DNA from 3 places in the Mesocryomonas fontinalis genome. Region 1 is predicted to be linked to each of the others. Evidence: predicted binding sites of a transcription regulator. Region 1 holds the regulator's gene; each other region holds the start of a gene.
The links. The regulator LexA, encoded in region 1, represses DNA repair genes until DNA is damaged. The targets are predictions, from matches to a motif close to TGTTCNNNNTGTGTTCNG.
Positions count from the first base shown of each region.

Region 2: a site for LexA is predicted at 2,872-2,889, ahead of recA (recombinase RecA). Genes of this name have one in related genera too.
Region 3: a site for LexA is predicted at 3,021-3,038, ahead of uvrA (excinuclease ABC subunit UvrA). Genes of this name have one in related genera too.

Region 1 is NZ_JBUZWG020000002.1:91,782-95,865, reverse strand. Features, by position in the region: gene trpC (indole-3-glycerol phosphate synthase TrpC) at 1-441, shown strand, start outside; gene moaC (cyclic pyranopterin monophosphate synthase MoaC) at 438-911, shown strand; gene ACZL02_RS05610 (molybdopterin molybdotransferase MoeA) at 899-2,113, shown strand; gene lexA (transcriptional repressor LexA) at 2,188-2,907, shown strand; gene ACZL02_RS05600 (ComEC/Rec2 family competence protein) at 3,968-4,084, opposite strand, start outside.
Region 2 is NZ_JBUZWG020000003.1:97,999-102,082, reverse strand. Features, by position in the region: gene cckA (cell cycle histidine kinase CckA) at 124-2,625, shown strand; gene recA (recombinase RecA) at 2,949-4,019, shown strand.
Region 3 is NZ_JBUZWG020000002.1:313,748-317,831, forward strand. Features, by position in the region: gene ACZL02_RS06580 (chloride channel protein) at 1-520, shown strand, start outside; gene ACZL02_RS06585 (MarR family winged helix-turn-helix transcriptional regulator) at 818-1,285, opposite strand; gene ACZL02_RS06590 (dienelactone hydrolase family protein) at 1,432-2,151, shown strand; gene ssb (single-stranded DNA-binding protein) at 2,315-2,884, opposite strand; gene uvrA (excinuclease ABC subunit UvrA) at 3,179-4,084, shown strand, end outside.

The DNA.
Region 1 (4,084 bases):
TTCGAGGCCCGCGCCTGGGGCGGCGACGCGATCCTCTTGATCATGGCCGCGATCGACGACGGCTGTGCGGCCGAGCTCGAGGCGGTGGCGATGGACCTCGGCATGGACGTGCTCATCGAAGTGCACGACGAGGCCGAAACCGAGCGTGCGCTGAAACTTCGCTCGCCGCTCCTCGGCGTCAACAACCGCAATCTGCGGACCTTTGAGACCGACATCTCCACCGCCGAGCGACTGTCGGCGCTCGTGCCGGACGACCGCATCCTCGTCGGCGAGAGCGGCATCTTCACCCCGGCGGACTGCGCCCGGCTCGGCCGCGTCGGCATCGCCACCTTCCTCGTCGGCGAAAGCCTGATGCGCCAGGCCGACGTCGAGGGCGCCACGCGCGCCCTTCTCGCCCGCCCCGCTGCCGCCACGCTGGCGACCGCCGGAACGGCCGCATGACCGGCCTCACCCATCTCGATGCCACCGGGGCCGCCACCATGGTGGATGTCGGCGACAAGGCCGAGACCGTGCGCGAGGCCCGCGCCGAGGGGCTGGTGCTGATGCTGCCGGAAACGCTGGCGCTGATCGAGGCCGGCGGCGCCAAGAAGGGCGACGTCATCGCCGTCGCGCGCCTCGCCGGCATCATGGCGGCGAAGAAGACCGCGGACCTCATCCCGCTCTGCCATCCGCTGATGCTGGAGAAGATCGCCGTCGACATCGCCGCCGAGCCGGCTCTGCCGGGCCTGCGCGTCACCGCGACGGTCCGCCTCAGCGGCAAGACCGGCGTTGAGATGGAGGCGCTGACCGCCGTCAGCGTCGCTTGCCTCACCATCTACGACATGGCCAAGGCGGTGGACCGCGGCATGCAGATCTCGGCGATTCGCGTGCTTGCCAAATCCGGCGGCCGTTCCGGCGACTGGTCGGCATGATCTCCGTCGCCGACGCCTTCGCCGCGCTGATGCAGGATGCCGTCGCGGTGACGGAGACCGAGACCGTGCCGCTGCGCGCCGCGCGCGGCCGCATCATCGCCGCCGACTTGCCCGCTTTGCGCACCCAGCCCGACTTCGACGCCTCCGCCATGGACGGCTACGCGGTGCGGGCGGACGATACGGCCGGCCCTTTCCAGCCGCTGACGCTCATCGGCGAATCGGCCGCCGGGCGCGCCTTCGACGGCGGCGTCGGCCCGGGCGAGACCGTCAGGATCTTCACCGGCGCGCCGGTGCCGGACGGGGCCGACGCGATCCTCATCCAGGAGAACGCCGAGCGGCCCACGGTCACCACCATGCTGCCGCTGGAGCCGGCCGTGCGCGGCCGCCACATCCGCAAGGCCGGCGCCGACTTTACCGCGGGCGACATCCTCATCCAGGCGAACACGCGCCTTGGCGCCGGCACGATCGCGCTGGCGGCCAGCGGCGGCCATCCGATGGTGAGCGTGCTGCGCCGTCCGCGCGTGGCGATCCTTGCCACCGGCGACGAGCTGGTCATGCCCGGCGAGCCGGTCGGGCCCTCGCAGATCGTCGCCTCCAACACTTTCGGGGTCGCCGCCATGGTCGAGGCCGCCGGCGGCGAGGCGCTCGACTACGGCATTACGCCAGACGACGAGGCCGTCATCGGCGGCTTGCTCGACCGCGCCGTGACGGACGCCGTCGACATCTTCGTCACTATCGGCGGCGCCTCGGTCGGCGACCACGACCTCGTCGGCAAGGTGTTCGCCGCCCGCGGCGTCGCGCTCGACTTCTGGAAGGTCGCGATGCGGCCGGGCAAGCCGCTGATGGCCGGCCGCATCGGCCGCACCCGGCTGATCGGCCTCCCCGGCAACCCCGCCTCCTCGATGGTTGCCGCCACGCTGTTCCTGAAGCCGCTGGTCCACGCCCTCAGCGGCGCCCCGGCGAGCCCGCTCTACCGCGAGGCGATCCTCGGCACCGACATGCCGGCGAACGACCAGCGCGCCGACTTCATCCGGGCGACGCTCGGCGAATCGCAGGCGGTGGTGCCGATCGTCACGCCTTTCGGGCGCCAGGATTCGTCGCTGCTGTCGGTCTATGCCCGCGCCGATGTGCTGCTCCTGCGCGAACCCCATGCGCCGCCGGCCAAATCCGGCGATTCCTGCCGCTACATCGCGCTCGACTAAGCTTCCGGCCCTTGCAGAACACAACTAGAACAGATAGCTTTGTTCAGGTTTTGTTTTAACAAGGATCGCCGGAAATGCTGACGCGCAAGCAGCACGATCTCCTGATGTTCATCCATGGGAGATTGCAGGAATTGGGCGTGCCGCCGTCCTTCGACGAGATGAAGGATGCGCTGGATCTGCGCTCGAAATCCGGCATCCACCGGCTGATCACGGCGCTGGAAGAGCGCGGTTTCATCCGCCGGCTGCCAAACCGGGCCAGGGCGCTGGAAGTCCTGAAGCTGCCGGATTCGGTCGCGCCGGCCAAGGCGAAGAGCGTCGACGCCGAGCCGGCCACGGCCCGCCGCGAGCCCAGCTCCGAGACGTCCGTCGACCCCTTGCCCAAGCGCATTCGCCCGGCCGCCAACGACAGCGAACCGGTCGGAATCCCGCTGATGGGCCGCATCGCCGCCGGTGTGCCGATCTCGGCGATCCAGCAGAGCGGCAGCCAGATCTTCGTGCCGCCGGACATGCTCGGCGGCGGCGAGCATTACGCGCTGGAGGTGAAGGGCGATTCGATGATCGAGGCCGGCATCCTCGACGGCGACACCGTCGTCATCCGCCGGGGCGATACCGCGCAAGGCGGCGAGATCGTCGTGGCGCTGGTCGACGACGAGGAGGCAACCCTCAAGCGCTTCCGCCGCCGCGGCGACACCATCTCGCTCGAGGCCGCCAACCCCGCCTACGAGACCCGCAGCTTCGGCTCCGATCGCATCAAGGTCCAGGGCAAGCTCGTCGGCCTGATCCGCAAGTACTGACAAGGCCGGCGCAGGCTCTCCAGCCGCGTTGCAGGGCACCCGCCCGCAATCCCCGCGCCGCCCCCTCATCCCGCTGCCGCGACCTTCTCCCCGCAGGGGAGAAGACGCCAACCGCCCCTCTCAGTATCGAGCGCTGGCAGCGCGCAAGCCGCCACGCCAAAGCCGCCTCCTTCGCCCCTCCGGGGAGAAGTGGCCGGCAGGCCGATGAGGGGGGCGCGAACGCCCGCCCATGGCAGCATCCACCACGCCCTCCGCCTGTGCCGCCCCCTCATCCCGCTGCCGCGACCTTCTCCCCGCAGGGGAGAAGGCGCCAATCGCCCCCACAGTATCAAGCGCCAGCAGCGCTCCTGCCGCGACGCGAAAGCCGCCTCCTTCGCCCCTCCGGGGAGAAGTGGCCGGCAGGCCGATGAGGGGGCCGCGAACGCCCGCCCATCGCAACATCCACCGCGCCCTCCTCCGCCGCCGCCCCCTCATCCCGCTGCCGCGACCTTCTCTCCGCAGGGGAGAAGAAGCCAACCGCCCCTCTCAGTATCGAGCGCCGGCAGCGTCCCTGCCGCCACGCCAAAGCCGCCTTCTTCGCCCCTCCGGGGAGAAGTGGCCGGCAGGCCGATAAGGGGAGCGCGAACGCCCGCCCGCGGCAGCATCCTCTGCGCCCTCCGCCGGTGCCGCCCCTCATCCCGCTGCCGCGACCTTCTCCCCCGAGGGGAGAAGACGCCAATCGCCCCCCTCGGTATCTGGCGCGGGCAGCGCCCCTGCCGCCACGCCAAAGCCGCCTTCTTCGCCCCTCCGGGGAGAAGTGGCCGGCAGGCCGATGAGGGGAGCGCGAACGCCCGGCCATGGCGGCTTCCACGGCGCCCTCCGCCTGTGCCGCCCCCGTCATCCCGCTGCCGCGACCTTCTCCCCGCAGGGGAGAAGACGCCAATCTCTCCCCCTCGGTATCAAGCGCCAGCAGCGCTCCTGCCGCCACGCCAAAGCCGCCTTCTTCGCCCCTCCGGGGAGAAGTGGCCGGCAGGCCGATGAGGGGAGCGCGAACGCCCGGCACCACATCCCAGCCCCCCCATCACGGACCCGGCTTCTCCGGCTGAGCTTCCACCGCCCGCCGCCAGATTTCGGGCCAGGGCGCCAGCCGCTGGACTTGCCAGGGCTCCGGCACCGGCGCGATCGCGGCGGTGATCTC
Region 2 (4,084 bases), on a different contig from region 1:
GGTGCGAGAAGACAGCAGGGCCGATGGCGGCACGCCGGCGACGAGGTCGTTGGCCGCAAGGCCGGGCGTCATGGCCGGAAGCGGCAGGAAACGGGTAGAGTGATGAACGGACCAGCGGCAGGTATGACCGAGAAGCCCCTGGTCGATCGCAGCGCCAGTGCGGGGGCGGTGCGGCGGATCCTTCTTCTCGGTGGGGCCATGCTGTTCACCGCGGCGGGCCTCGCCCTGTTCGGCCACAGCTATGGCGGCATCGCACTGCTGGCGCTGTTTGCCGTGCTGGCGATGATCGGCATCGCGACGATCTTCGCGGCGGCCCTCGGCCTCGTCGGCATCACGGCGCGCGGCAGCGAAGGCACGATCGCCCAGGATTTCCTCGATACGCTGGGCATCGGCACGCTCGTCGTCGACCGCAAGGGCGGCATCATCTATGCCAACCGCGCCTATGGCGCGGCGACCGGGGCGGGCGGTCCGGACGAGCTGAAGACATTGGAGCGTCTTCTGTCGCGCGAACGCGACGCCTCCGAGGCGATCTATCGGCTGGCCAATCTCGCGCGCGAGGACAAGAGCGGCCAGGAAGAATTCCGTCTGTCGCGCAGCCTCGACGGCAGCGGCGAGGCAGGTCCGCGCTGGTACCGCGCCTCGGTTCGGCCGATGACCGGCCCGGCGGGTGCCGCCCACGCCTGGCAGATCGCCGACATCACTGCCGAGCGGGACGAGCAGGAGACCTTCTTCCAGGACCTGCAGCACGCCATCGACTATCTCGACCACGCGCCGGCGGGCTTCTTCGCCTCAGACCGCAAGGGCCGCATCTCCTACATCAACGCGACGCTCGCCGACTGGCTCGGCATCGAGCTCGCCGCGTTCCGGCCCTACAACCGCTCGATCGAGGATTTCGTCGCCGCCGAGGGCCTCGCGCTGATGGGCTCCGAGCCGGCGGAAGCGGATGCGACCAGCGTCGTCGACCTCGACCTCATTGGCGCCGACGGCAAGCGGCTGCCGGTGCGGCTGATGCGCAAGACCGGCCGCGGCGCCGACGGCACGCTGGGCCTGACCCGGACCATCGTCCTCAACCGCAGCCTGGAGGGCGAGGGCGTCGACGCGCTGGAAGCGGCGGAAGTGCGCTTCACCCGCTTCTTCAACTCGTCGCCAATGGCGATCGCCGCGCTGAACGACACCGGTCTCGTCGTTCGCGCCAATCCCGCGTTTGCGAAAATGTTCGGCCAGGCCGCGGCCAGCGGCTCGGTCGCCATCGCCGAGGGCCTGCGCGACGAGAGCCGCGAGGCGCTGCGCCATGCGCTCGCCGCCGCCAGCCGCAACCAGGCCGGCATTCCCTCGGTCGACGCCGAGCTGACCGGCGAGAACCCGCGCTCGGTGCGGCTCTATGTCAGCGCCGACGTCAGCGACGGCACCGGCGATTCGGCGATCCTCTACGGCGTCGACATCACCGACCAGCGGGCGCTCGAGGACCAGTTCGCCAAGAGTCAGAAGATGCAGGCGATCGGCAACCTCGCCGGCGGCATCGCGCACGACTTCAACAACGTCCTGACCATCATCACCGCCTCGGTCGACTTCCTGCTCTTGAACCACCGCACCGGCGATCCGTCCTTCCAGGATCTCCTGCTGATCAAGCAGAGCGCCAACCGTGCGGCGTCGCTGGTGCGCCAGCTGCTCGCCTATTCGCGTCGCCAGACGATGCGGCCGAAGATGCTGAGCCTCACCGACGTCATCGCCGACATGCATCTTCTCCTGAAGCGCATCTCGGGCGATCTCGTGAAGCTCGAGCGTCATCATGCGCGGGATCTGTGGCCGGTGATGGCCGATATCGGCCAGTTCGAGCAGGTGATCACCAATCTCGTGCAGAACGCCCGCGACGCCATGGTCGAGGGTGGCACGATCACCATCGCCACCCGCAACGTGCCCGAGACAGAGCTCAAGGGCCTCGGCTACGGCGAGATGAACGAGGGCGACTTCGTCCTCGTCGAGGTGTCGGACACCGGATCGGGCATGCCGGACGAGGTTGCCGAGCGCATCTTCGAGCCGTTCTTCACCACCAAGGAGATCGGCAAGGGCACCGGCCTCGGCCTCTCCATGGTCTACGGCATCGTCAAGCAGTCCGGCGGCTTCATCTTCGTCGATTCGGTGCTGGGAAAGGGAACGACGTTCAGCATCTTCCTGCCGCGGCACACGCCCTCCGAGGCGGCGATGGCGAAGATCGAGGCGGGGCCGACGGTGGTCTCGCCGAAGGCAGATCTGTCGGGAACCGCGTCCATCCTTCTCGTCGAGGATGAGGACCACGTGCGCGCCGGCAATGTGCGGGCGCTGAAGATGCGCGGCTACGAGGTGCACGAGGCCTCCTCCGGCGTCGAGGCGCTGGAGGTGATGGAGGAACTCGGCGGCAAGATCGACCTCGTCGTCTCCGACGTGGTGATGCCCGAGATGGACGGGCCGACGCTGCTGCGCGAGATGCGCAAGACGCGTCCGGAGATGAAGTTCATCTTCGTTTCCGGCTATGCCGAGGATGCTTTCGCCAAGAACCTGCCGGAAGGCTCGAAGTTCGGTTTCCTCGCCAAGCCGTTCTCGCTGCGCGATCTCGCCATCGCGGTGAAGGAAATGCTGGACGAATAGGGCGGCAGGCCGCCTCGGCTGCGCCGTTCATTCTCCTTGCCGGAACTCGCGAAGAGAGTCCGCGGGTTCTTATAAGGCGTTGTAAATCCAGCGTCTCGGCTGCTCGGCCTTTTCTGGTCGCCACGGCATTCCTGGGCGCGGCGGACGCAAGAGGCGCTGGCGGAGAAGATGGTCCGCTCGTCAGCGGGGACCATCGAGATTGCTATGCCAGCCAAGAGAACAAATCGAGATTTCTGCTGGACAGAAAAGAACAAAACGCGTACGTCTTTCTCCAGCGAAGCGCGATTGCGCGCATGTTCAACGCATGGAATAAGGTGGCTCCCATGGCACAGAAAGCACTACGGCTCGTCGAGGACCCATCGTTGGACAAGAACAAAGCACTCGACGCGGCGCTGTCGCAGATTGAACGCGCCTTCGGCAAGGGCTCGATCATGCGGCTCGGCGCCAATGAGAAGCTGGTCGAGATCGAGACGATCTCCACCGGCTCGCTCGGTCTCGACATGGCGCTCGGCGTCGGCGGCCTGCCGAAGGGCCGCATCGTCGAGGTGTATGGCCCGGAAAGCTCGGGCAAGACGACGCTGGCGCTGCACACCATCGCCGAGGCCCAGAAGAAGGGTGGCATCTGCGCCTTCGTCGATGCCGAGCACGCACTCGACCCGGTCTACGCCCGCAAGCTCGGCGTCGATCTGGAGAACCTCCTGATCTCGCAGCCGGACACTGGCGAGCAGGCGCTGGAGATCGTCGACACGCTGGTGCGCTCGGGCGCTATCGACGTGCTGGTCGTCGATTCGGTTGCGGCGCTGACGCCGCGGGCGGAAATCGAAGGCGAGATGGGCGATTCGCTGCCGGGCATGCAGGCCCGCCTGATGAGCCAGGCGCTGCGCAAGCTGACCGGCTCGATCTCGCGGTCGAAGTGCATGGTGATCTTCATCAACCAGATCCGCATGAAGATCGGCGTCATGTACGGCTCGCCAGAGACCACCACGGGCGGCAACGCGCTGAAGTTCTACGCCTCCGTGCGCCTCGACATCCGCCGCATCGGTGCGATCAAGGACCGCGAGGAAGTTACCGGCAACCAGACCCGCGTGAAGGTCGTCAAGAACAAGCTGGCGCCGCCCTTCAAGCAGATTGAGTTCGACATCATGTACGGCGAGGGCATCTCCAAGACCGGCGAGCTCGTCGATCTTGGCGTCAAGGCCGGCATCGTCGAGAAGTCTGGTGCCTGGTTCTCCTACAACAGCCAGCGCCTCGGCCAGGGCCGTGAGAACGCCAAGACCTTCCTGCGCGACAATCCGGATGTCGCCGACGAGATCGAGACCTCGATCCGCCAGAACGCCGGCCTGATCGCCGAGCAGCTGCTCGACGAGGGCAAGGCGGACGACACCGACGCCTGAAGCTTCGGCAGTCTGAACATGAGGGCGTCCCGTGCATGGCATAGGGCGCCCTTTTTCGTTTCGGC
Region 3 (4,084 bases), 220 kb from region 1:
TCTATGCGGCATCGTGGTCGCCCTGATCGGGATCCTGTCCAACGGCGCCACCTACGGCACGGGCTACGAGCAGGCGAGGAGTGCCATCGAAGGATCACCTCTGCCGACATGGTTCTTTGCCGAGAAATTTGCTGCCAGCCTGGTCTCGATGGTGTCAGGCATCCCCGGCGGGATCTTCGCCCCGTCGCTGGCGGTTGGCGCCGGCCTCGGCTCGACCATCGGCCTGCTCTTCGGCACCGGCTCGGGCCTTGCGGCGACGCTCGGCATGGCCGGCTATTTCGCCGGGGTCGTCCAGGCTCCGATGACGGCTTTCGTGATCATCCTCGAGATGACCGGCAACCACGACAACATCATCCCGCTAATGCTCGCATCGCTTCTCGGGTTCGGCACGGCGCGGCTCGTTTCGGGCGAGGCGCTGTATCACAGCCTGTCGCGCAACTTCGTCGCCGACGTCCTTCGGACCCGGCACGCGCAGGACTCCCAGCGAACGCATGCACCGAACACCGCGGCTCGCCTCTGAAGTCCATCGCCCCCGCGTTCGTCGCTACGTTGGCTCTAAGGGGCGGAAATATTGGAAACGAAGACCGTCACCTGGTTCGGCTCGCAGCCGCCGACTGCATTCGGAAACTTCGCTTCCGAATGCCGCGTGCACCTGGAATGGCAGATCTCCCCCGGGACCTCCCGACCCCTCCCCGTTCCTGGGCCGAACGGGCATTCGGCGTCACATGCTGGACGGAGATGGCAGCCGGAGGTCGCTTCGCGGCACTGGAACAGCCCGAGGTCCTGGCGCACGAACTCAGAGCCTTCTTTCGTCCTCTCAGGACCATTCCTCTCCGGCCCGGACGGCTGTCAGGCGATCGAGGTTCACCAGCAGGCGGCCGAGCATATCGACGAACTGCTCTTCCTCCGCCGCCGAGAAACCGTCCAAGGCCTCACGATTGCCCCGGAACAGGACTGCGATCGCTTCCGGCAGGCGTGCGAGCGCTGCCTCCGTCAGAACGATCTTCTGGCTGCGGCCGTCCGTCGGGTCGGGTGTGCGGCTGATCAGACCGTCCCTTTCCATGCGGACCAGCATCTGCGCCATCGGCGGCTGCTCGGTCCGCGCAAAGCGCGCAAGGTCGCGCTGCGTGCTGGCCTCTCCGTCCCGCAGCGCCACCAGGACCGGCAGGTGGCCGATGCCGAAGCCGAGGGGCTTCAGCCGGGCGTCGCTCAAACGCGTGAATCCGCGGGACACGAGGCTGATCAGATGCCCCGGCGTCGACAGCACCTTCCGACCATCGCTCATGCACGCTTGCCTCCGACGCATCCGTCGCCTATCAGATATATATGTACGTATGCAAAAGCCAGCCGCTGGACGGTAGCGTGGTTCATGTTCGGTTGGCTCGATACGCCTTTCCCACTGAAGGTTGACGAACTATGCCGCGCGAAGAGATGACGATCACTACCGAAGACGGTCGCTGCCCAACCTACGTCTTCACGCCTGAAGGAGGCGGCGTCCATCCCGCGATCGTCTTCTTCATGGATGCGGGCGGCATCCGTCCGGCGGTGTTTGGGATGGCGCAGCGGCTGGCGGACGCCGGCTACCTCGTGCTGCTGCCCGACCTCTTCTACCGCTACGGACCCTACGGCCCCTTCGATCCGGTGGAGGTGCTGAAGGGCGACTTCATGGCGGTGCTCGGCCCCCTGATGGCGACGACCGGAAACGCAAGGGCGGCGCAGGATACGCGCGCGCTCCTCGCCTTTCTCGATACCCGTCTAGACGTGGAAGGCAGGCACGTCGGCGCCGTCGGCTTCTGCATGGGAGGCGGCATGGCGATTGCCGCCGCCGGGACCTATCCGGACCGGTTCACCGCCGTCGCGAGCTTCCATGGCGGCAACCTCGCGACCGACGCACCGGACAGCCCACATACGTTTGCATTCCGACTGAAGGCAAAACTCTACGTCGCGGCTGCGACGCGCGATACCAGCTACCCGACGGAGATGGCCGAGCGGCTGGAGAACGCGCTGCGTGACGCTGACGTGCCCTTTCGAGCCGAGACCTATCCTGCCGCCCACGGGTGGATGAAGCCCGACTTTCCGGTCTTCGATCGGGCGGCGGCGGACCATGGCTGGCAGGAGATGCTCGCGTTCTTCGACCGCGAGCTGCGTTAGGGCGATCTTGTCCTGTCAAAGCGAATTGTCGCGTCCAGGGATGTGCGCAGTTTGCACCGCGCAGCCTATAGGCCAACGAACTCGCCGCTGACCGTCTCGGGATTGGATACTGCGATCCCAGCACTTCAGCGCTGGGATCGGCAGAAATCCAGCATCGCGGTTGTCAGAACGGAATTTCGTCGTCGAGGTCTCGCGAGGAGCCGCCGCCGCCGCCGCCACGATCCGAACCGCCACGGTCGTCCTGCCCACCGCGGTCGTAACCACCGCCGCCGCCACGGCCCGAAGAGCCTCGGCCGCCGCCGCCGCCGCCGCCGCCGCCACTGCCACCGCCGCGATCGTAGTCATCGCCGCCGCCACCGCCACCACCGCCGCTATTGTCACCGCGACCGCCGAGCATCTGCAGCTCGCCGCGGAAGCGCTGGAGCACGACCTCGGTGGTGAACTTCTTGACGCCGGCCTGGTCTTCCCACGAGCGGGTCTGCAGCTGGCCCTCGATGTAGACGGTCGAGCCCTTCTTCAGATACTGCTCGGCGACCTTCACGAGGTTCTCGTTGAAGATCACCACGTTGTGCCATTCGGTCTTCTCCTTGCGCTCGCCCGAGGACTTGTCGCGCCAGGTCTCGGATGTCGCGATACGCATGTTGACGACGGAATCGCCCGAGTTCAGCCGCCGAATTTCAGGATCGGCGCCGAGATTGCCGACCAGGATTACCTTGTTGACGCTACCCGCCATGACGTTCGTCTCCGTCCAAATCTATGCCGCCGGTGCGCGGCTTGTGCGCACGATAGAGCATTCGCCCGCATCTCGTCCGCCCCGGCAGCAACTTTCCACAGGCCCGGCACGGTAACCGGGCTTCCCATTGGTTTTATGTTCGTACTATGTTCTCGTGACAAGGTGCTTTTGCGGGATCATGTCGATTCCTTGCGGCCGCTTCTCGACATCGGGAAGATAGATTTTATTTAAGCCAATGGGCGTGCCGCAGTGCGGCAGAGACGCCCGCCCTTTCCCGATACCGAGCGGCGGACGATGCCCGAACTGAAAATGATCTCCATTCGCGGCGCCCGCGAGCACAATCTAAAGAACGTCGACATCGACATTCCCCGTGACAAGCTGATCGTGATGACCGGCCTGTCCGGCTCGGGCAAGTCGTCGCTGGCGTTCGACACGATCTATGCGGAAGGACAGCGACGCTACGTCGAGAGCCTGTCGGCCTATGCCCGGCAGTTCCTCGAGATGATGCAGAAGCCGGACGTCGACCAGATCGACGGCCTGTCGCCGGCGATCTCGATCGAGCAGAAGACGACGTCGAAGAACCCGCGCTCGACCGTCGGCACGGTCACCGAGATCTACGACTATCTCCGCCTGCTGTTTGCCCGGGTCGGCGTGCCCTACTCCCCGGCCACCGGCCTGCCGATCGAGAGCCAGACGGTCAGCCAGATGGTCGATCGCGTGTTGGCGCAGGAGGAAGGCACGCGGCTTTATCTGCTGGCGCCGATGGTGCGCGGCCGCAAGGGCGAGTTCAAGAAGGAGCTGGTCGAACTCCAGAAGAAGGGCTTTCAGCGCGTCCGCATCAATGGCGAGTTCTACGACATCGCCGATGCGCCGGAGCTCGACAAGAAGTTCAAGCACGACATCGACGTCGTGGTCGACCGCATCGTCGTGCGCGGCGACATCGGCGCGCGGCTGGCGGATTCGCTGGAGACGGCGCTCCGCCTCGCCGACGGCATCGCGGTCGCCGAGTTCGCCGAAGGCCTTGACGAGAATGGCAAGCCGAAGCAGCTGCTGTTCTCGGAAAAGTTCGCCTGCCCCGTCTCCGGTTTTACCATTTCCGAGATCGAGCCGCGGCTGTTCTCGTTCAACAACCCATTCGGCGCTTGCCCGAAATGCGACGGCCTCGGCTCGCAGAACTCGATCGACCCGAAGCTGATCGTG